DNA from 4 places in the Marinobacter sp. UBA5687 genome. Region 4 is predicted to be linked to each of the others. Evidence: predicted binding sites of a transcription regulator. Region 4 holds the regulator's gene; each other region holds the start of a gene.

Region 1 (5,597 bases), on a different contig from region 4:
ATCCCGGCTATTTTCCGGTTAAAGACGATAAAGCTCTGGCGAGGCTGATGTTACATGCGGAAACCGACGCGGAATTCCTGGGGGATTTGCGGGCGAAGGTAAATGTCCTCGCGTCTGGGTTTTCCCCGGAGAGCGAGCTGGAAAGCCTCGAACTCGCCCTGGTCAGATGCAAAAAAGGGTAGGCCGAGGGCCTACCCTTTATTTCAAGGCATTGGGTTGCGAGATAGGTTTCAGAGTACCTTTTTCGCTTCGGCAGACAACTCGCTGAACCCTTTCAGGCTCTTGAATGCTTCCAGTTTCTGCTTGTCCGCATCGCTGGGGTTGGCAACCTGCTCGATGGAGGTAATGCCAGCCTCTTTCATTTTCTTTGCGGTTGCCGGGCCAATGCCCTTCACGCGGGTAAGGTCAGACTTGTCTGCCGGCTTGGCCGATTTCTTCGGAGCTGCGGCCTTGGGCTTGGCAGTGCTCGTTTTCTTGGCGGCCGGCTTGGCAGCGGCGGTTTTCTTGGCCGGAGCCGCTTTCTTGGTACCACTGGCCTTCGAGGTTGATTCGCCGGACTTGGACACTGACTTGCCAGTTTCCTTTGAAGCGATACCCAGGCGCTCCAGCAATGCCGACTGCAGTTCGTGGAATTCATTCATGCGGCGCTCAAATTCGTCGTTAAAGCGCTTCATTTCACGATCACGAAGCTCATCCATGTCTTTCAGGAGCTTGCGTACCGGCTCCTGAACCTGGTTCTGCAGGTTGTCGAACTGCTTCAGTGCGTCGTTAATCAGCCCTTCGATCTGGGCGGATGTTTTCTCGAACTCTTTGTTTACTTTCTTGACGATCTTATCAACGCTTGGCTTGGCTTTCTTTGCCATGGAGTGTCTCCTTACGGAAGGGAAGTGCGGGTGAAGTGAACGGGCATCAGGCCATTTGTCGCATACCGGAAGCGGGACTCGACCCACGCCGGGATTTCAGGCTCTGTTTCTTGAGAACAACTTCTCTTATGCGCCGCAGTTTGTCAGAGAGCGGCGATTCGTCTCGAGCATTTAGCTCAACAAAATCAAGTGAGTAGAAGAAGTTGCTACAGTGTTTTCTCTTTTCGGTAACCAGGCCGGTCAGGCCTTCGGCACGGATTTCTTCAAACGGCATATCCATAACAAGGTCGAGAACCACGGTATCCCCGGGTTCAAACAGTTTGTCCGTTTTCATCACGCAGCCGTAACTGTCGAGTTCATAAAGTCGCGCTTCAACGGTTTCCTTGCGAAAAATGCCGTGTCGGATTCGGAAACGCGCGACCAGGTCCGGTAGTTCTTCGTTCATGGAACGCTTGCTCTGCTATTGAGGTCGGCCAGATATATACTGAACATTAATTAAACAATAGACGGGCCAGAAACTTTTGGCAATGCCGTCAGCTATCTACCGCAGCCCGTTCATGGAAATAATCAGGATTTGGCCCCCTGTGCGGGGCCAAATCTGCCCATTACCGGGTTTTCAGCTCGTAAAGGTCAACACGTCGATCTTTCAGATTGGTGACAGAACCTTCGTTTCTGACCAGTTTGAGCTTTTCCAGATCCATATCTGAAAACATGATCATTTCGGTGTTCGGTGTGGTTTCTGCCATCACTGCATCATGAGGGAATGCGAAATCCGACGGCGAGAATACCGAAGACTGGGCGTACTGAACATCCAGGTTTTCCACTTTCGGCAGGTTGCCCACGCTGCCGGTAATCACCACGTAGCACTCGTTTTCTATGGCCCGGGCCTGGGCACAATGGCGCACGCGCAAATAGCCGTTCTTGGTATCGGTCCAGAAGGGGACACAGATAATGTCCACATCCTGACTGGCGGCGATACGGCCCAGTTCCGGAAACTCAATGTCGTAGCAGATCATGATGGCGACACGGCCGGCATCGGTATCGAATACCTGGAATTTATCACCACCCTCAATAACCCAGTCGCGACGTTCGTGAGGGGTGATGTGGACCTTGCGCTGCTCGTCTACACGACCGTCACGGTGGCACAGGTATGAGACGTTGTAGACCCGGTCATCTTCAATCAGCGGCATGGAGCCGGTGATAATGTTGATGTTGTAACTGACGGCCATTTCCGACATTTCGTTGCGGAACTGTTCGGTAAAGCCGGCGAGGAACCGAATGGCACGGGTCTGATCCATCTGGTCGGTCAGCCCCATCAGCGGCGCGTTGAAAAATTCCGGGAACAGGGCAAAGTCGCTTTTATAATCCGACAGTGCGTCCACGAAGTACTCAACCTGCTTGAGCACCTCCTCCACCGAGGTGAATTCCCGCATCTGCCACTGCACCGCCCCCATGCGCACCTGGGTTTTTTTGACGTTGAGTACCGATGAGGGAGGCGTATAGAGAATGTTTCTCCACTCCAGCAACGTCGCATATCCGAGGGATTTCTGGTCTTCCGGCAGGTATTTGTGCATCAGCCGGGTAACCTGGAAATCGTTGGAAAGCTGGAACGTCAGGATCGGGTCGTAGATTTCCTTGCGATCAACGCGCTGAATGTATTCTTCCGGAGTGTATTGCTCGGCGTACTTGAAGTAGCTGGGAATCCGCCCGCCGGCGAGGATGGCCCGCAGGTTCATGGAACGACAGAGCTCTTTTCGTGCTTCATACAAGCGACGCCCCAGTCGATAGCCCCGGTATTCGGGGTCTATAAACACATCCAGGCCGTAAAGCGAATCGCCGTTGGGGTTGTGCCAGATTTTTTCGTTACGCAGAATCAGGTCGTCGTAGGCGTGAGGGTTGCTGAATCTTTCGTATTTCACGCATACCGTGAGCGCCACCGCCACCAACTGGCCGTTGTCTTCGATACAGATCTGGCCATCCGGGAATTGTTCTACCAGAGCCTTGATGGTTTCTTTTGGCCACGCGCCACCAATGTCGTCGTAAACCCGATCCATCAACTCTTGCAACTGGCCGTAGTCATCAAGGGTCAGGTTACGCAGATTCAGGTGGAGCTCTTCATGGGCCATAGGGTTCTCCCTGTCGTGTCTGGCGAATGTGCTGTGATCTCAGCATTCTAGCAAAGAGTGTTCAAGACTTCGCAGGATCTGCCGTTAGTAAGTATGTTTCGACTACACTAAATGATAAATGCAATTTGTTTTTGACCCTGATTGGAGGCCGTCAGCTTGAACCTATCATTCGCCCAGAAATTGCTGATCGCAATTGGCTCCCTGATCGTGTTGATTATGGGCGCCCTGACAATTTCCAACGATATTCGGCTCCGCTCAACGACTGATCGCTACGTTAGCGCGCTGATGAGCGATGCAGTGGCCCAGAGTACGTCGAGTATTGCCGATTGGCTCAATACGCGCCTGGATATGGCGGAAGCGACGGCGAAGGCGCTGGAACGGACTCGCAACGACGATAACGCCCGCGTTCTTATGGAAGCCATGACCGAAGGTGGCAACATCAAGGACGTGTACGCCGGCACCGAAGATGGCCGCATGCTGATGCGAAGTGCCGAAGTAGAGGCCACGCTTCCACCCGATTATGACCCCCGGGTACGCCCCTGGTACCAGAAAGCCCAGCGTTTGGGGCAGGCGTCGTTTACCGATCCGTACCTGGATGCAACCTCGGACGAGACCATTATTTCCGCCATGGCGCCAATCAAGCGGGGCAATTATGTTGGCGTGGCCGGTATGGATATCAGTCTCAACACAATCGATCAGATGCTATCGACCATTACCCTGGCAGAGACGGGCTATGCGGCGTTAATCAACAATTCCGGCACGGTCCTGTTTCACCCCAACAGCGAGATTGTTGGCAAGAACATCAGCGGCATGATCGGTCAGCAGCCGGTTCTGGACGGTTCTCTGCAGGGATTTGAGAGCGAGGGTGCCGAGTGGAGTGTCAGCTTTCACCCCATCAGCGAAGCCCGGGCCGTGGACTGGTACCTGGCTACGTTCGTGAATGAAAACCTGATCAGTGCTCCCATCGTCGAGGCTCGGACTATGGGCCTGATCATCGCCGGGGTAGGGCTGATTGTTGCGCTTGTCTTGCTCTACTTTGCGATTAGCTTCCTTCTTGCGCCGGTTCGCAGGCTTAATGGCGCCATGTCTCGCATCGCTTCCGGAGATGCGGATCTTACCAAGCGTCTTGATGACTCTGCGTCTGATGAGTTTGGGCAGTTGGCGCGCAGCTTCAATAGCTTTGTTGAGAACATCCAGCAGGTTGTAAAAGAAGTAAAAGAGGGCAGCGACGAACTGGAGGAGAACGTAAAGTCGCTCCGACAGACGTCCAGCGACAGTCGCTCCAGTGTTGAAAACCAGCAGCATGAGATCGATATGATCGCGACGGCAATTAACGAAATGTCCGCGGCGGCGGGTGAGATTGCCCAGAATGCCCAGCAAACTGCGGAAGCCGCAGAGAATGCAGACCAGGAAAGCCGGGGTTCCCTGGAGACCGTCACCGCCTCGCGGGATGCGGTGCAGAAGCTGGTGGGTGAGATAAACGCCGCCGCCGAGGTTATCGACACCCTTGGTAAGGATGTTTCGTCGATTACGACTGTGCTTGAAGTCATTCAGGGCATTGCGGAACAAACCAATCTGCTGGCACTGAACGCGGCCATTGAAGCGGCACGGGCAGGGGATGCGGGACGCGGATTTGCGGTGGTGGCCGATGAGGTTCGGAATCTCGCTCAGCGTACCCAGTCTTCCACTGAAGAAATCAACAACATGATCGAGCGGCTGCAGAAAGGCGCCAACGATGCGGTAGACGTTATGAAAGCTTCTACGGCGGTATCCAACGTGAGTATGGAAAAAGCGCAGGATGCGATGGAGTCTCTGAACCGGATTGTGGAGGCGATTACCGCCATCAGTCAGATGACCTCACAGATCGCCACGGCCTCCGAGGAGCAGACATCGGTGACCGAAGAGTTGAATGCGTCCATCACCCGCATTGCTGACCAGGGCCAGGAAGCGGCCAAGGCGGCCAGCGAGAACGATGTTTACAGTGGCCACATCGAGACTATCGGCAGTGTGCTGAATGACAAGGTAACCCGTTTCCGGGTGTAATTCGTGGCGGCCAGGGATGGCCCGCTAGTCTCCGACACTCAGTAGCTCAACGCGGCGCTCCAGGTTTTCCAGGGTTCGACGCCCGACATATCTGGATTCTTCACTAAGATACGGATTCTCCAACGTGATTACTGTGCGCCGATCAAGGCCCAGTGATGATACCGCTCTGCCAAACCAGTTTTTCAGATACACCGCGAAGCTGCCGTCCAGGATCGCTCGCTCCAGACCCAGTTGCAGGCGTTGCGCGGTTTCGTGATCGTCCGGGGCCACAAAAAGGTAGGATGGCATGGCGTAGGCCAGCAGGATGTTTGGCTCGATTACCAGGTCGTCGGCTTTGTTATGTTCGAGGTCGAACAGCACTTCGCTCACACCGCGGGCGTAACAGTCGAAGCGTTTATTGCGAAGCATACCAAAGAGTATTTCATAGCGGGTGTGGGTGATCACGGTAATGCCGTTAGCTTCGAGAATCGGGGTGTCTGGCCAGTGTGCGCCCTGGCCAATACGGATATCTCGCTGGCGCAGGTCGTCCAGGCTGGATACCCCCTCAAACAGACTGAGCTGTTCC
Region 2 (5,597 bases), on a different contig from region 4:
TTGCAGGCCTGTGCCAGCACGGTGTGGCCGTAGGCGAGGCCCGCCAGGGTGGCGGTATCAAACGTTGAGAACGGATGGAACGGGTTGCGTTTGATATCAGCCCGCAGCGCCGCCGCGAAGACAAAGTTGTGGTCAAACGTGGCATTGTGGCCCACCAGTACCGCGCGCTTGCAGTCGTGCTCTTTCACCGCCTTGCGGATGGGAGAAAAAATCTCGCTCAGGCCTTCGCGTTCCGGTACCGCTTCCCGCTCCGGATTCCAGGGATCGATGCCGGTGAAATCCAGGGCCGACTGCTCCAGATTGGCACCTTCGAACGGGTCGATCTGCTGCACGTGAGTTTCGCCCCTGCGCAGCCAGCCATCCTCATCCATGGTCAGCATTACGGCAGCGATTTCCAGCAGAGCATCACGTTCCGGGTTGAAGCCGGCGGTTTCCACATCGACCACCACCGGCAGAAAGCCGCGAAAGCGCTGGGACATGGGGTGGGGCTGTTTGTTTTCGTCTGACACTCGAACTCCGATGTTCGTGGTAGTGAATGAATAGGGTTTACGCCAGGCGCCAGTTAACGGTTTCACCGGCCTTCAATGGAACAATGTCGCCGCCGGCCAGAGGCAGGTGTTCCGGCATGGTCCAGGGTTCCCGCACCAGCGTCACGGTGTCGGTATTCCGGGGCAGGCCATAGAAATCCGCGCCGTTGAAGCTGGCAAAGGCTTCCAGCTTGTCCAGAATGCCCAGTTCCTCAAAGATATCGGCATACAGACCGATGGCGCCGTAGGCGGAGTAACAGCCGGCACAGCCGCAGGCGGCTTCCTTTTTATCTTTTGCGTGTGGGGCAGAATCCGTGCCCAGGAAGAAACGGGGATCGCCACTGGCCACGACTTCTCTGAGTGCTTCCTGATGCTTGTTGCGCTTGAGGATGGGCAGGCAGTAAAGGTGCGGGCGAATACCGCCAACCAGCATGTGATTGCGGTTATACATCAGGTGCTGAGGGGTGAGAGTTGCCCCGAGATTATTGCCCTGGTGGCTACGGACAAAGTCGGCCGAATCGGCCGTGGTAATGTGTTCCAGAACCACCCTGAGCGTCGGGAACGCCGCCAGTGTTGGTGCCAGAACCCGCTCCAGAAACACCTTTTCCCGGTCGAAGATATCGATGTCGCTGTCGGTCACCTCGCCGTGTACCAGCAACAGCATGCCGCAATCCGCCATCGCCTCCAGTACCGGGTAGATATTGCGGATGTCTGTCACGCCGGAGGCAGAGTTTGTGGTGGCACCAGCCGGGTACAGTTTCGCTGCCACTACGCCAGCGGCTTTGGCTTCACGAATGGTCTCGGCGGTGGTGCTCTCGGTCAGATACAGGGTCATCAGGGGCTGGAAGTCTGTTCCCCGGGCCGCGGCCAGAATGCGATCCCTGTACGCCATGGCCGCGCTGGCATCGGTTACCGGCGGTACCAGGTTGGGCATGATGATAGCGCGGCCGAAGCAGGCGGCGGTGGCGGGGACCACATCGTTCAGAATGTCGCCGTCGCGCACGTGCAGGTGCCAGTCGTCCGGGCGTGTGATGGTTATCTGTCGGGTCATGAGAAGGTATCCGAAAGCGAGCGCAAAATTTCGCGGATTATATCAGAAGCGAAAAGCAGATGTTTTTAACCTGATCGTAAGTTATCCGGCTCAAGTTCCCGGTCGGGTCGCCGTTAACCGGTTAGTTCACTGGTTTAAAGGCTCCACGGGGCATTCCTATGGTTTCACCTAATTGGTTCTTCAGACAGGGCAGGTTGCTGAAATCACTGGCGACGGCAGGGTTGATGTCATTGTCCTCTGCGCCCGTGTTGTCATCCAGTTACGGTGCCGGTATTGAAAACAGCCAGTGGTACCTCTCCGAATCGGTCTTTGAGTGTTCCCTTGTCCATGAGGTTCCAGGCTTTGGCCGTGCCGTACTCAGGCACCGGGCGGGGGAAGACCTGCGTTTCTATCTGGAATCGGATCTGAGTGTGATGCGCCCCGGCCAGGGCCAGTTGGTGGTTGAAGCGCCGCCCTGGCGACCGGGAGTGGCGCCGAACCCCATTGGCGCTGTGCAGGTAACGGATAGTCCGCGCTCTGTGAACCTGGGGAATCGGGAAGCGGTGTTGATTGCCCAGGGGTTGTCCCGGGGTATGCAGCCGACGGTTACCCGGGCTGCGGTATACAGCGGCCAGCCGGTACGGGTGCAGTTGTCGAATGTGAATTTTTCCGGCCCCTACGCCGGCTATCGTGAATGCGTTGCCAGTCTGTTGCCGGTTAACTTCGACCAGGTTCGGCGCAGCCGGGTTCCGTTTGCCAGCGGAAGTACCAGCCTGTCACAGGCCGACAGGAACTTGCTTGATAATATTGTGACCTACGTGATGGCCGACAGCACGGTAGAGAGAATCTTCGTGGACGGCCATTCCGACAGTATTGGTAGCCGGATTGATAACCGCGCGCTGTCGGAGGAAAGGGCCAACGTGGTGGCAGAGTATCTCAAATCCCGGGGCATCGATGAGAACATGCTGACGGTCCGGGCCCACGGCGATCAGTATCCGGTTTCCCGCCGGCCGGCTGATAACCGCCGCACCACCATTCGTTTGCAACGCCAGGGTGAGCGCCCGGAACTGCTGCAGGCTAACGGTATGGGAAGCGAATTTTCGGGTTAACCGGAAACGCTCGCTCCCGGGTTTCAATACACCGCGTTCAGAACGTCCAGATGCGCGGCCACACTCTCTGACAGGGCTTTCAGGTGATACCCGCCTTCCAGCGTGGAGATGATGCGGTCGTTGGCGTGGTCATGGGCGACGCTCACCAGCATTTCCGTTAGCCAGCGATAATCCTCGGTTTCCAGATTCAGTTCCGCCATGGGGTCAAGCCGGTGACCGTCAAAACCTGCCGAGATCAACACCAGTTGCGGGCGAAAATCCTGCAGTTTCTTGAGCCACGCGGCTTCAACCGTCTTGCGGTACTCGGCCGGTGAGCAGTCGGCTGCAATCGGCGCATTGACAATATTGTCGGCCTGCCGGTGCACATGGGAATGCGGATAAAACGGATGTTGAAAACTGGAGCACATCAGTATGCGTTCATCACCACTGACAATGTCTACCGTGCCGTTACCCTGATGCACATCGAAATCGACAATGGCCACCCGCTCCAGGTGATGAAAGGTGAGTGCCCGCATCGCGGCCAGGGCGATATTGTTATAGAAACAAAACCCCATCGACTTGGTTCGTTCGGCATGGTGTCCCGGTGGGCGGGCACAGACAAAGGCGTTGGTTACCTGGCTGCTCATAACCATATCGACAGCCTGCACATTGCCGCCTGCGGCCAGCCTGGCGGCTCTCAGGGTATCCGGCATCATCGCGGTGTCCGGGTCGGTGAACACCCGGCCCCGGGTCGGCTGCATCAGGTCCAGCTGGTGCAGATAGCTTTCCGGATGCACGGTCAGCAGTTGGTCCCGGGTAATTTCTTCCGGACGAACCCAGTCCAGTTCCTGTTGCAGGTTGGTATCTGCGAGGTAGGCGAGAATGCTTGAAAGGCGTTCAGGGCTCTCCGGGTGCTCCGGGCCCATGTTGTGCTTCATGCAGTCGTCGTGGGAAAAAAATGCCGTGGTCATGGGTAATGCCTGAACCTGAATATGCTTATTATCGCTTTCATGTTATCAGGGATAACCGAAGCCTGTCGTATTTCTTTGGTCTAATAACCCGTTAGTCGATTTACATCATGAATTCGCCACCTAAGATAAGGTATACACTGATAAGCAAGTCGTTTTATTGAAGTCTGTACATTCCTGTCGCGCACACCACTGGGAGAGCCGCGTTGAGTACCCGCTATCTGGAAAGCCTGTTCAATCCTGAATCCATTGCCGTTATTGGCGCCTCTGAGCGCGCTGACAACCTCGGGGGTATGGTGTTGCGGAACCTGCTGGGCGGCGGCTATCCGGGTCGGCTCGTGGTGGTCAACCAGAGCGACTACGAGAACGTGCACGGGGTGCCCTGTGTGCGCAAAGTGTCCAAACTGGATTTCAGTCCGGACCTGGCGATTATCTGTACCCCGCCGGACACGGTGCCGAAAATGATCCGCAAGCTGGGTGAATGCGGCGTGCGCACCGCCATTGTAATGACCGGCGGTATGTCACGGACCCACAGTAAAACCGGCCAGCCATTGATGTATTCGGTGCGGGATGCCGCCCGGGAAACCGGTATCCGCGTGCTGGGCCCCAACACCATTGGCCTGATGGTACCGGCCCGGCATCTGAACGCCACCTATGCCCATATGGGGGCCATTCCCGGCCGCGTTGCCTTCGTGGGGCAGTCCGGCACCATTGCCAGTTCGGTGCTGGACTGGGCCTTTGCCAGGGGGGTGGGGTTCTCCTACTTCCTGACCCTGGGTGACGGCATGGACATCGATCACGACGACCTGATCGATTATCTGGCCCAGGACACCCAGACCCGGGCCATTCTGCTGCACATTGAAAACATCCCCAACCCCAGGCGCTTCATGTCGGCAGTCCGGGTGGCCTCCCGGACCAAGCCCGTCATTGCGGTGAAATCCGGGCGGGTGCCCGAATCCGAGTGGTTTCCCCATGCTTTGCCCGCAGGTATCAAGCGCAGTGACCCGATATACGATGCCATGCTTCAACGTGCCGGTGTGTTGAGGGTGGACGGGCTCGGCCAGATGTTTGATGCCCTGGAAACCCTGACCCGGATGCGCCCGCTGCGTCGGGAATCCCTGGCCATCATGGCCAACGGCGTGGGCCCCGGCGTATTGGCGGTGGATCGGCTGGCGGATCTCGGTGGAGAACTGGCGGAGCTGTCGGAAGATACCGTGAGGGAACTGGGCGAACTGTTGCCGCCGTACTGGACCCGCAAGAACCCCATCGACCTGAACTATGACGCCACGCCCGAGCTCTATGGCAAGGCCATCAAGATTCTGGCGAAGGACCCGAACGTGGCCAACGTGCTGGTGATGTACGCGCCGACGCTGATCGAAGACAGCCTGCAGATCGCCGATTCTGTGGTGCAGGCGTCCAAGGGCACCCGTCTCAATATCTTTACCTGTTGGCTGGGGCAAAGCACGGTGATGGATTCCCGGGAAGAGTTTTACCGGGCCGGGCTGCCATCGTTCTTTAACCCGGAAAAAGCGGTGATGGCGTTCATGCAGCATGTCCGGCATCAGCGCATCCAGCGGCTGCTGACCGAGACGCCCGAATCGTTTACAGACCACTTCGCCGACCGGGCTAACACCCGCAAACTGGTCGCCAGGGCCTTGCGGGATGGCCGGCGGCATCTGTCCAACCGGGAAGCCCGGCGGGTGATTTGCGATTACGGCATCAATACCATTGAAACCGTTTACTGCGATGACGTGGAAGAGGTGCTGGAGGTCTTCGCAGTCGAGCGCCGCCCCATTGATGTAACCGTTATCCATGAAGATGTGTGTTATCCCTTCCTGGATCTGAGTCCGACTCAGCGCCGCTACAAGGGCACGGTCAAAAAGCTCAACAGCGAACAGGTGATTATCGACAGTTGCCGCTTTCTGATGGAGGAATACCGTGAGCACTTCCCGAAAAGCGGCTTCCTGGGCTTTGCGGTCCAACG
Region 3 (5,597 bases), on a different contig from region 4:
GTCAGCCCCCCCAGGAAAAAAGACAACGCCTGCAGGATGTAAACCACCACCGCCAGATTCCTCGCAGAGCTGGGCTCCTGTGATTGCTGACCGTCAGGTTTTGCGGGGATATACTCGGTTTCGGACACAGGTGTTCTCCTTGTTACGTCCCTGGCAGTCTATCACAGCCTTGGCTGGAGCCCAGTGCGATCAATTCCCCGCCGGCCGATACCCAACCCGGAAACCGCCCCAGTGCTTACCGTTCACATAGATGGGCACCGACAGGTCGTGCATGATCTCACCGGTGTCCCGGCGATAGGTCTGGAGCAGCATACTTTCGGTATGACTCCCACAGCGTATGCCAGTGCGGTCATTGAACAGTCGCTTGCTGCGGCTTTTCACCAGGTCCACTTCCGGATTACCACTCGGCGGGTGGGCAAAATCCTTGTTATGGGTAGGCACATAACCGTCCGGCGCGCAGGCGATGGAGAACACCATGGCCTCATGGGATTTCTTGATGGGCTCCTGTATTGCCGGAAACATCTGGTCAGTAAACCGATCGAAGCTGCTGGAATACTGTTGGGGCTGGGTGTTGGCAATCGGTGTTCGCTTCTTGTCAAACAGCGCCGCTTCACTCAAACGGCCCTCTCGAATTGCCGCCTCAAACAACTGGCCAATCTGCTGCGCCCCTTCCAGTGCTTTCTCATAAAACGGCCGGTGGTAGCTTTCGCTGCTGTTCAGCGCAAAGGCAGCATTCGCCTTCTCCGCCAGCTCCATCAACGTGGAAGCCTGGTCCGCCAGCGATGCCACACTGGTATCACTTTCGGATATATGGTCACGGACAGACTCAATAGCCGAAAACACCTGGGCCAGACTCTGCTCGTTGTTCTGGTCGATCTCGGCAATACGGGCAACCTGCTGCTGAACCCGGTCGGATTGATCCCGAATCTGATCCAGCTGGCCGCCAACGCTCTCTACAGATGCCAGCCCGTCTTCCACGGTTTTCGCCAGAGATTCAATGCGGGACACAATCTTGGTTGTGTCATTCTGGATTTCGTCGAGGGTGTCTGCCACTTCACTGGTGGCCTGGGCAGTGCGCCCGGCCAACTGCCGGACTTCATCAGCCACCACCGCAAACCCGCGGCCCTGTTCACCGGCGCGGGCCGCCTCAATGGCGGCATTCAGTGCCAAAAGATTAGTCTGCTCGGCGATACCCTGAATGGTGGACGTCACGCCCTGGATCTTGCCGGATTTTTCGTGCAGGGCCTGAATCAACCTGAGGTTCTCTTCCGACTGTTGATGCACCAAGCGCACATTTTCAATGGCCGACACCAATGACTGACGCCCCTCCACGCTGACTTCGCGATTCTGCAATGCCATGGTGGCGGCGTTGGTGGCCTGTTCCGATGATTCCCGAACCGATTCCGTGATCTGGCCGGCGTAGTCGGCCATCTGAGCGGTTTCTTCAACCTGTCGGTCCAGGCGCTGCTTCACCTGATCCGCCGCAAACGAGACTTCGGCGGCCGAGATGGCATTCTTGTCGGCACTGGCCGAGAGGGTTTCAACCAGGGCCTTGCCCACACGGGCATCCGCCAGAAGGTGCGCACACTGAGCCCGCAAGGGATGATTGTCAGCCAGGGAGCCATCATTCAGGTCGTTGATTCCACGCTCTATTGGTTCAAGCACCCGTAAAACCAGATAGCAAGCCGCAGCAGCAAGGCCCACAAGGAGCCCGATTAACAGAGAGGCGGCATCGAGCCCCATCAACGGAGCCACCAGAATGCAGGCAATACCGAGCGCAACAGCAATGCCCACCCCCCATAAAATTGCAGTGCGATCGAGTAAACCCATGGTGCCCTCATCTTTATCATTGCTAACGCAAGCATGTTGTTATTGCAGGCCATCCCGGAGAGTAAAGAAATGATATGAGTTAATAACTGCTACTTTAGTGGATTAAAGATACCACTATTGCAGGGCCCAAGGAGTTTATCGGCATCTGGAAGGAAATCTGAAATACAGAAGAGAAAAGCCCGGGCGGAACGAGTCCGCCCGGGCTTTTTGGCAGCGCCTGACAACCGTTATGGCTGATCAGGCACCGATAACGCCGCTGTCATCGCGGGTAACGATAACCGTTGCATCACGCGGACGCGGATCGTTGGCATCCGGCCAGTTTGCTTCCGGGTGCTGGATATTGACGAACATGGTCTTCACATCCGGTGTGGAGACAACGCCTGTAACCTCACAGCCAACCGGCCCAACGAAGAAACGCTTGATCTCGCGGGTTTCCGGGTTGGCCGCCAGCATCATGTTGTTCTGATAAGGTGCTGCATCGGAGCCGTCGGTCTGAATCCAGAGGCGGCCGTTATAATCGAACCAGAGGCCATCCGGACTGTTGAAGATGTTGTCATCAGTCAGAGATACGATAACCTGGTCGTCAACCACGGTTTCCGTGCCCTGCTCACCGGCGAACACGAAGATATCCCAGTCAAAGCTGGTCGCAGTGTGGTCGTTGCCGTCTTCGCTCCAGCGAATAATATGACCGGTCCGGTTGTTGGCATTCGGATTTGCCGCGTTAACCTGCTCCTCCGTCCGGCGGGAGTTATTGGTCAGCGTAAAGTAAACCTGACCGGAATTCGGATCTACAGCCCCCCACTCCGGGCGATCCATCGGGGTCGCACCTGCGATGTCGGCAGCCAGGCGAGTGTTCAACAAAACATCAGCCTGATTCTCAAAACCGTCAAACTGAACGTTGCCAACCATTTCGCCCTGGGCCGCAGCCACTTTGGCAGCAAAATCCGCATCGTTCAGATCCAGCGCCAGCCAGTTCCCCGAGCCATCGTCATTAAAGCGAGCCACGTAGAGCGTGCCCTCGTCCAGGAGGTAGCCGCCGGCCGTTGCAGCGTAATAGGGCTTCGAGGAGACAAATTTGTAGATGTACTCGAAACGGGAATCATCACCGGAATAACATACGACCGGCTCACCTTCCTTAACCGGCGCAAAAATCACACCCTCGTGACCAAAGCGGCCCAGCGCGGTTCGCTTCTGTGGTTTGCTCTCTGGAGTAAACGGGTCAATTTCCACCATGAAACCGTAGGTATTGGCCTCATTCCGGTAATCATCCGCCGCCGACGCCATGGCGGGTCTGCTCCCGGGGCTGCGTTGCATCGCTATTAGCGAAGTACCCGTGCCAGTTTTCCTCAGCCGCAAGGTAAGTTCCCCACGGCGTCGGGCCCATCGCGCAGTTGTTCAGAGTACCGCGGGTTTCCGTTGCATCCGGACTGTATTTGGTGACCAGTTTGTCGTAACCACGCACCGGACCACGGATATCCATTTCGGTATTACCCGTAACCCGGCGATTAAACGGACTCCCGAAAACAATATCCCACTTGCCGTTGTTGTCGCGTTTGATATGAACCACAGACACACCGTGCGCGGCGATTTCCTTGCGCACTTCATCGGCCGGACGCATACCGTTGATGTAGGTAGCCCCGTTGGCATGCAAAGCGCCTTGATTGATGTACTCATGGTTCATCACCAACAGACCTTCGCTGGAGCTGTTACCACCGGCTTTCAGATCAATCGGGAAAAAGTGCACGCCGTCATGATGCATGCCCATTTGCTGCTCTTGCTCTTCTCCGGTATTGGTGCCATCCGGCTTATAGGCCGGGTAAGACCCGGTAATTGGCGTGCCCCAGGGAAGAAACGCTTCAGAGGAGTATCCCTCGGGAACAACGACCTGATTCGCGGTTGAAGTAGGGACAGCCTTGAAACCCAGTTCAGTGCTGGATGTGTTTCCACCGGTAGTACCGCCATCGTTGTCACTATCACTGTCACTGCCACAACCGGCAAGCCCCAACCCCATAACGCTGGCCAGAGCGGCGCCTACGCTACCTTTCATGACGGTACGACGCTGCATTCTGGCAGACAGTACCTGATGGAACGGGGTGTTTTCGGAATGATTGACGACTGGCTCGTAGTTCGGGTCCAGGTAATTGGGATCAAGATCGTGCTTGGCCATGGTTTGCCTCTCTCGGATTGGTGGACAAGTCCTTTATTTCGAGAGGCAAGTGTCGGCAAGTAATGTGACAGGACGTAAACAGATTTAAGTCAGAATGTTGAACGTTCGATGACAACCGGTAAGGCAGAAACAGAAACGGGGCCAAAAGGCCCCGCAACCGCGCGATGCAACTCAGCTGATCACTGAGTCATTTCGTCGTAGCCTTCTTCCATGGAGTCCGCTGCTTCTTCCATGGAGTCACCCGCTTCATCCGCGGCTTCTTCAATCTCGTCGCCGGCGTTTTCGGCACCTTCCTGCATTTCACCAATCACGCCTTCATCCTGACCCGTGGCTTCTTCCCAGGTTTCTTCGGTGGCGTTAGCGGCGTCGTCCATCATTTCCTCGGCATTTTCACCCGCTTCTTCAAAATCCGCGCCTTCATCGCTCTCGGAGCTGCAGGCAGAAAGTCCAAGCGTGGCAACCAGTGCGAGTGCGCTCAAGGTAAACTTGTTCATAACATGTCCCTCTGTCGGTATATGTGTACAACGCCAACAGAGTAGAGGCAGCCCGCGGTCAATAGCAATTACCGGGCGATTACCCTTTCGTTAACCGCTCACCGTCGATCATGATGATGTGGTCCGCTGAGACCACCTGTCCTTTTCCCAGCACCACGAAATCCCGCCCGGCCCGGCTAAGCACTTCCCGGATAACGCCGTGAACCACGCAGACCTGCCCATTCGGGTCCTGATAGATGATTTCTGCCAGCTTCATGGCGCGCGCGTATTCCTGGAGCCGGTGCTGCAACGTCCAGGACATAGTGGCCGGAGATGGATTTATGGCACTCATTCGACGCTTCCCTGTTTTTTTTGTTTCCAAAAGTCTGGACCACAAGCTCTGGATTCGCCAGCTGGAGCCTGATTGTCATTAGAGGCCAGTTCGCTTAACCAGACTCTCTTACTTGTTGTATTGCCAGATTGTCCGACATAAATTGAACAAACAAACACAACGAGTTCCACGGAGAGCCCATATGAACGCCAAAGTAAAATCCTCGCTCGACACGCACCAGGTCGCCGCGCCCCGGAAAACCGGGGCACCGGATTCAAAAGACACCGCCACCAAGGCCGAGACCTGGAAAGATCCCAAGCGCTATATGTGGCTGTTGGGGCCTGCGCTTCCAGGCATTGGCCTTGCCGCTCTGACTGGCTACGCCCTGGCCCCGAAACGACTGAAGGCTCTGGCCTGGACCGGGCCAGCACTGGTGCACGGCATTATTCCGGCGCTGGACCGGGCGATCGGTGAAGACAAGAGCAATCCTCCTGAATCGGCGGTAAAGACCCTGGAGCAGGACAAGTATTACGACCGTATTGTGAAGGCGTTTATCCCCACCCAGTACGCCATGACCTTCATGGGCGCCTGGCTGGCCAGCCGGAAAAACACACCACTCGAGGACAAGATCGGCCTGACCCTGACCGTAGGCGCCATCAACGGGGTAGGCATCAACACCGCCCATGAACTGGGCCATAAGTCCAATAAACTGAACAAACTGATGGCCATGGCCGCCTTGGCTCCCACCGCCTACACCCACTTTGTGGTGGAACATAATTTTGGTCATCACAAGCGG
Region 4 (5,597 bases):
GCCTGGAAGATGGCTGGAAGCAGTCACTGAAAATGCTGGCGACCGGCGTTCGCACCGGTCGCGAAGACTGGCTTGATGCCGGGGGGATCTATGCCCTGGTCGGGCCGACCGGGTCTGGCAAAACCACCACCATTGGCAAACTGGCGGCTCGCTATGTGCTGGAGCATGGCCCGGATTCGTTGGCCCTGGTGACCACCGACCGCTACCGTGTGGCCGCCCATGAGCAGCTGTTTGTGTTCGGCAGAATCCTGAATGTGCCCGTGCGGGTGGTGGATGAGAGCCATTCCCTGGATGACATTCTTGATGAACTGTCGGATAGGCACCTGGTACTGATTGACACTGCCGGCCTGACCAGTGCCGACCGTGGTTACCAGGAACAACTGGCGGAGTTGGCTCGCAGCGATCACAATATCCGTACACATCTGGTGGTCTCTGCCACCAGTCAGCCACGTATCATGAAATCCGTGTGGCATTGCTATAAGATGGCAAACCTTGCAGGCTGCATCATGACCAAGATTGATGAAGCCCTGACCCTGGGCGAAGCGCTCGGATTCGTTATGGAGACCAGCTTGCCGGTGGCCTGGTACACCGATGGCCAGAAGATACCGGAAGATCTCCAAAGGGCGGAGGCTATCCCGCTGGTGCGTCTGGGCGTAGAAAGGCTCAGGGCCGTGCAGAGCGCGCAGGCAATAGCCGAAGGTGCCTGAGCCTCGCCAGCGACAGAATAAAACACCGGCACGCGTGCCCGTACAAGAACGTAGTAAGAGACTGATAACAGTATGAGCAGACCACATCCGGTTCAGGTGATTGCGGTTTCCGGCGGCAAGGGCGGTGTCGGCAAGAGCAATGTTTCGGTCAACCTAGGTATCGCCCTGGCCCAGAAGGGGCGCCGGGTTGTCTTGCTGGACGCGGATCTTGGGCTCGCCAACATCGATGTGTTGCTTGGCATTACCGCCAATCGAAATCTGCAAGACGTACTCAACGGCGATTGTGATCTGAAAGATGTGCTGGTGAATGGCCCTGGTGGCATCAAGATTGTTCCGGCATCATCCGGCACCCAGCGTATGACCCAGCTCAGCGCCATGGAACATGCCGGCCTGATCAATGCCTTCAGTGAGCTGGGCGACCAGATTGACGTTCTGATTGTGGATACCGCCGCGGGTATTTCTGAATCGGTGGTCAGCTTCCTGAGGGCATCGCAGGAACTTCTGCTGGTGGTCTGCGACGAACCTACTTCCATTACCGATGCTTACGCCCTGATCAAACTGATGAATCGGGATTACGGCACCAACCGCTTCCGCATCCTGGCAAACCAGGTCCGCAATGAGCAGGAAGGCCGCCATCTGTTTGAAAAACTGACCCGGGTCACCGAGCGTTTCCTGGATGTGGCACTACAATATGTAGGTATCGTGCCTTACGACGAGGCCGTCAAGAAAGCCGTTCAGAGGCAGAAAGCGGTATTGGATGCCTATCCGAGGGCGAAAGCCTCGCTGGCTATCCGGGCTCTGGCCGAAAAAGTGGACAGCTGGCCTTTGCCGTCCTCTCCCAGGGGGCATCTCGAGTTCTTCGTGGAGCGGCTCGTCGAAGTCTGATCTGAATCCAGTCCTACAAGAAAACCGGATACATGACATTGGCGAAAAATCTGGGAATTTACCATCAGGCCGGCGCCAGGAGCCCTTCAGCCCTGATTGAAGAGCATGCGCCGCTGGTCAAGAAAATCGCCCTTCATCTCATGGCCCGACTGCCTGCATCGGTGCAGCTCGAAGACCTTATGCAGGCCGGTATGATTGGTCTGCTGGAGGCTGCGCAGCGCTACTCTTCAGGCAAGGGTGCGACCTTTGAAACCTATGCCGGCATTCGCATCCGTGGCGCCATGGTGGACGAAATCCGCAAAGGCGACTGGGTGCCCCGCTCAGTGCATCGTAATGCCCGGCGAATCGCCAGTGCCATCAAACAAGTGGAAGATCGTACCGGGCGCGAGGCCCAGGATGCCGAAGTAGCTGAAGAGCTTGGCATTGGTCTGGACGAATATCACGCTTCACTGGCCGACGCCAACAGTGGCCGACTTTTTAGCCTTGATGAGCTCAATGAATCCGGCGAGCTGCCGATAGAAGAAGCAGAGGCCAGCGATAATCCGCTGGACGGTATTGCTTCCGGCGCTTTCCAGCGCAGTCTGGCGGACGCCATCGAGCAGTTGCCTGAGCGCGAAAAGCTGGTGTTGAGCCTGTATTACCAGGAAGAACTGAACCTCAAGGAAATCGGCGCAGTGCTTGGGGTCAGTGAGAGCCGGGTAAGCCAGATTCACAGCCAGGCGGCACTGCGGCTGCGCAGCCGGTTGGCCGAGTGGCGGGATGACGACAACGACTGATCGGCCGGGTGCTGTGTTTCTCTTTCAGCAGGCTGTGTAGCTTTTGGTAACCGATGCTTTACAACGTGCGCAAACACCACACAATAAGCAGTTAAGGTAGCAGCCTGCTAGACTTTCAAAAAGGCTGAATGAATTCCGGGTGTTACTGACTGGAGGTCCCATTGGACAAGAACATGAAAATTCTCATTGTGGATGACTTCTCCACAATGCGACGAATCATCAAGAACCTGCTGCGAGATCTTGGCTTCACCAATACAGATGAGGCCGATGATGGCAACACGGCGTTGCCCATGCTCCGAAGCGGCAAGTACGACTTCCTGGTGACTGACTGGAACATGCCCGGCATGTCGGGCTTTGATCTTCTCAAAGCTGTCCGCGCTGACGAAAACCTGAAGAACCTGCCGGTTCTGATGGTGACGGCAGAAGCCAAGCGGGACCAGATCGTGGCCGCGGCTCAGGCCGGGGTAAACGGATATGTGGTCAAGCCTTTTACGGCAGCCGTGCTCAAGGAAAAGATCGAGAAAATCTTCGAACGAATCCAGTAACCAGAGGTCGGATGGCTCGCCATGAGTGATACCAAACAGAACCATCAGGGCCTTGATCCGGAGGTGGCGGAGAAACTGCAAAAGCAGGCCTCCGACCTGGCTGAGAATGTAAACGCCGGGAATTATGCCAAGGCGATGACCCTGATCAATGAACTGAGCGAGGTTCGCGATCAGAGTCTGTACCGGGAAGTGGGCCGACTCACCCGCAGCCTCCATGAGGCAATCCGGAACTTCCAGATAGACCCGCGTAATGCCGAGCAGAAAGAAGTCCTGTCGAAGATGAGCGACGCTTCTGACCGTCTGGCCTATGTGGTGCAGATGACCAGCCAGGCAGCGAACCGCACCATGGACCTGGTCGAGGAAAGCATGCCCGTGGCTCATTCCATGAGGGATGAAGCGGTTGCCTTGCGGGACGAGTGGCAGCGTCTGCGCCGCCGTGAAATGGAACCTGCGGAGTTTCGCGAGTTGTATGGTCGCATCGACAAGTTCTTCGCCGGCCTGACCACAGACTCTGACAGTCTGTACCAGAATCTGTCGGAAATCCTGCTGGCTCAGGACTTCCAGGATCTTACTGGCCAGGTTATCCAGAAGGTCACCGCTTTGGTGAAAGAAGTGGAAGACAATCTTCTTGGCTTGGTAGTGATGGCCAGCCACGTGGATCAGCTGACCGGCACGGTGCACCAGATTGAAGAAAAAGAAGAATCGGCCGAAAAAGGGGTAGGGCCCCAGATCAAGGCCGATGAGCGGGAAGATGTAGTTTCGGGACAGGACGATGTGGACGATCTGCTGTCCAGTCTCGGATTCTGATAATAAAGAGGGTGACGCATGGCGTTAGATGCTGATGAAGAGATCCTGCAGGACTTCCTGGTAGAAGCCGGCGAGATACTCGAAAAGTTGTCGGAGCAGCTGGTGGATCTGGAGCAGCATCCCGATGACAGCGATCTGCTGAACGCCATTTTCCGTGGCTTCCATACCGTGAAAGGGGGCGCAGGCTTCCTTCAGCTGGAGGCACTGGTTAACTGCTGCCACTCGGCAGAGAACGTGTTCGATATTCTCCGGAATCACAAGCGCAAGGTCACTCCGGAACTGATGGACGTGGTTCTGGAGGCGCTGGACAACGTTAACGCCATGTTCGAAGAAGTTCGAAACCGGGAAGAACCAACGCCCGCGCCGGACGAACTGATCGAAGCCCTGGACGCCCTCGCCAAACCCGAGTCAGAGGATGCACCAGCGGCGGAAGCGCCAACCCCGGCACCGGAGCCGTCGTCTGCGGAGGTCGGGCAGCAAGGGGACCAGGGCGATATCACTGACGAAGAATTCGAGCAGTTGCTGGACGCGTTGGCGGATGAAAAATCCGACGGCCAGAAACCGGCCGGCAACGAGCAGGTGAGCAATCCGGCTGAATCCGCCGGCAGCTCAGACAGTGATGAAATTACCGACGACGAATTTGAGGCCTTGCTGGATCAACTCCACGGCAAGGGCCAGTTTGCCGGCGCGCCTGCGGAAGAGGAAACAGCCAAGGCAGATACCAGCACCAGCGGTGGTTCAGAAAAATCATCCGCTGACGCCGATCTGATTTCCGACGACGAATTCGAGAACCTGCTGGACGAACTGCATGGCAAGGGCGCCGGCCCAAGTGCCGGGTCTTCCGACAGCGAGCCCAAACCGGCGCCTGCTCCATCCGGCAAGGCCGAACCGGCCCCGGAACCAAAGAAAGCAGAAGCCAAAGCCGAGAGCACGGCCGCTGCCAAGCCGGCCTCTGCGCCCGCGCCTGCCCGTGAGGCCGCACCCGCTGGTGAAACCACGGTTCGGGTAGATACCAAGCGCCTGGACGACATCATGAACATGGTGGGCGAACTGGTGCTGGTACGGAACCGCCTGCAGCGTTTGGGTTCCGAAAGCGAAGACGAACACATGCACAAGGCGGTGGCCAACCTCGACGTAGTGACTACGGATCTTCAGGCTGCCGTCATGCAAACACGGATGCAGCCGATCAAGAAAGTATTCGGCCGTTTCCCGAGGGTGGTGCGTGATCTGGCCCGAAGCCTGAAAAAAGAAGTGAACCTGGTGATGCACGGTGAGGAAACCGACCTGGATAAAAACCTGGTCGAGGCGCTGGCTGACCCACTTGTGCACCTGGTCCGAAACTCCGTGGATCACGGTGTCGAAGCGCCGGACGTACGGGAGAAGGCCGGAAAACCCCGAGCCGGAACCGTGACCCTGTCGGCGGAGCAGGAAGGCGACCATATATTGCTGTCCATCGTCGACGACGGTGCCGGTATGGATCCCAATGTCCTGCGCCGCAAGGCGGTAGAAAAGGGTCTGTACGATCAGGATGCGGCAGACCGCCTTACCGACAACGAGTGCTTCAATCTTATCTTTGCGGCCGGTTTCTCCACCAAAGACCAGATTTCCGATGTCTCCGGTCGCGGTGTCGGCATGGACGTGGTGAAAACCAAGATCGGCCAGCTCAATGGCCAGATCAATATCATGTCCGAGCAGGGCAAGGGCACCAGCATTATTATCAAGGTGCCTCTGACGCTGGCCATCATGCCAACCCTGATGATCATGTTGGGTGACCAGTCTTTCGCGCTGCCGTTGGTGAATGTGGTGGAGATCTTCCACCTGGATCTGACCAAGACCAACATTGTCGATGGCAAAGAGTGCATTGTGGTGCGGGACAA

What was found. Region 4 encodes FliA, which starts transcription of late flagellar genes. Its sites were predicted from a motif close to CTAAAGTTTNNNNNNNNNNNGCCGNTAA; they were not measured.
Region 1: B3Y70_RS06765 (methyl-accepting chemotaxis protein) is a predicted target of FliA. The motif match lies at 3,050-3,077, and genes of this name have one in related genera.
Region 2: B3Y70_RS16135 (flagellar protein MotY) is a predicted target of FliA. The motif match lies at 1,668-1,695, and genes of this name have one in related genera.
Region 3: B3Y70_RS13715 (methyl-accepting chemotaxis protein) is a predicted target of FliA. The motif match lies at 1,966-1,993, and genes of this name have one in related genera.

The regions. Positions count from the first base shown of each region.
Region 1 covers NZ_DIHV01000063.1:37,524-43,120, reverse strand. The annotation lists gene senB (selenoneine biosynthesis selenosugar synthase SenB) at 1-182, shown strand, start outside; gene B3Y70_RS06780 (helix-hairpin-helix domain-containing protein) at 231-863, opposite strand; gene B3Y70_RS06775 (hypothetical protein) at 910-1,308, opposite strand; gene B3Y70_RS06770 (bifunctional GNAT family N-acetyltransferase/carbon-nitrogen hydrolase family protein) at 1,469-2,989, opposite strand; gene B3Y70_RS06765 (methyl-accepting chemotaxis protein) at 3,146-5,032, shown strand; gene B3Y70_RS06760 (transporter substrate-binding domain-containing protein) at 5,057-5,597, opposite strand, start outside.
Region 2 covers NZ_DIHV01000147.1:4,068-9,664, reverse strand. The annotation lists partial or broken gene rnt (ribonuclease T) at 1-509, opposite strand, end outside; gene pyrC (dihydroorotase) at 547-1,578, opposite strand; gene B3Y70_RS16135 (flagellar protein MotY) at 1,737-2,666, shown strand; gene B3Y70_RS16130 (histone deacetylase family protein) at 2,690-3,616, opposite strand; gene B3Y70_RS16125 (GNAT family N-acetyltransferase) at 3,820-5,597, shown strand, end outside.
Region 3 covers NZ_DIHV01000124.1:101,694-107,290, forward strand. The annotation lists gene B3Y70_RS13710 (DUF4870 family protein) at 1-128, opposite strand, end outside; gene B3Y70_RS13715 (methyl-accepting chemotaxis protein) at 190-1,830, opposite strand; partial or broken gene B3Y70_RS13720 (PhoX family protein) at 2,068-3,997, opposite strand; gene B3Y70_RS13725 (hypothetical protein) at 4,177-4,491, opposite strand; gene B3Y70_RS13730 (hypothetical protein) at 4,571-4,822, opposite strand; gene B3Y70_RS13735 (alkane 1-monooxygenase) at 5,004-5,597, shown strand, end outside.
Region 4 covers NZ_DIHV01000003.1:15,830-21,426, reverse strand. The annotation lists gene flhF (flagellar biosynthesis protein FlhF) at 1-707, shown strand, start outside; gene B3Y70_RS00225 (MinD/ParA family protein) at 780-1,592, shown strand; gene B3Y70_RS00220 (RNA polymerase sigma factor FliA) at 1,625-2,368, shown strand; gene cheY (chemotaxis response regulator CheY) at 2,530-2,913, shown strand; gene B3Y70_RS00210 (protein phosphatase CheZ) at 2,935-3,720, shown strand; gene B3Y70_RS00205 (chemotaxis protein CheA) at 3,739-5,597, shown strand, end outside.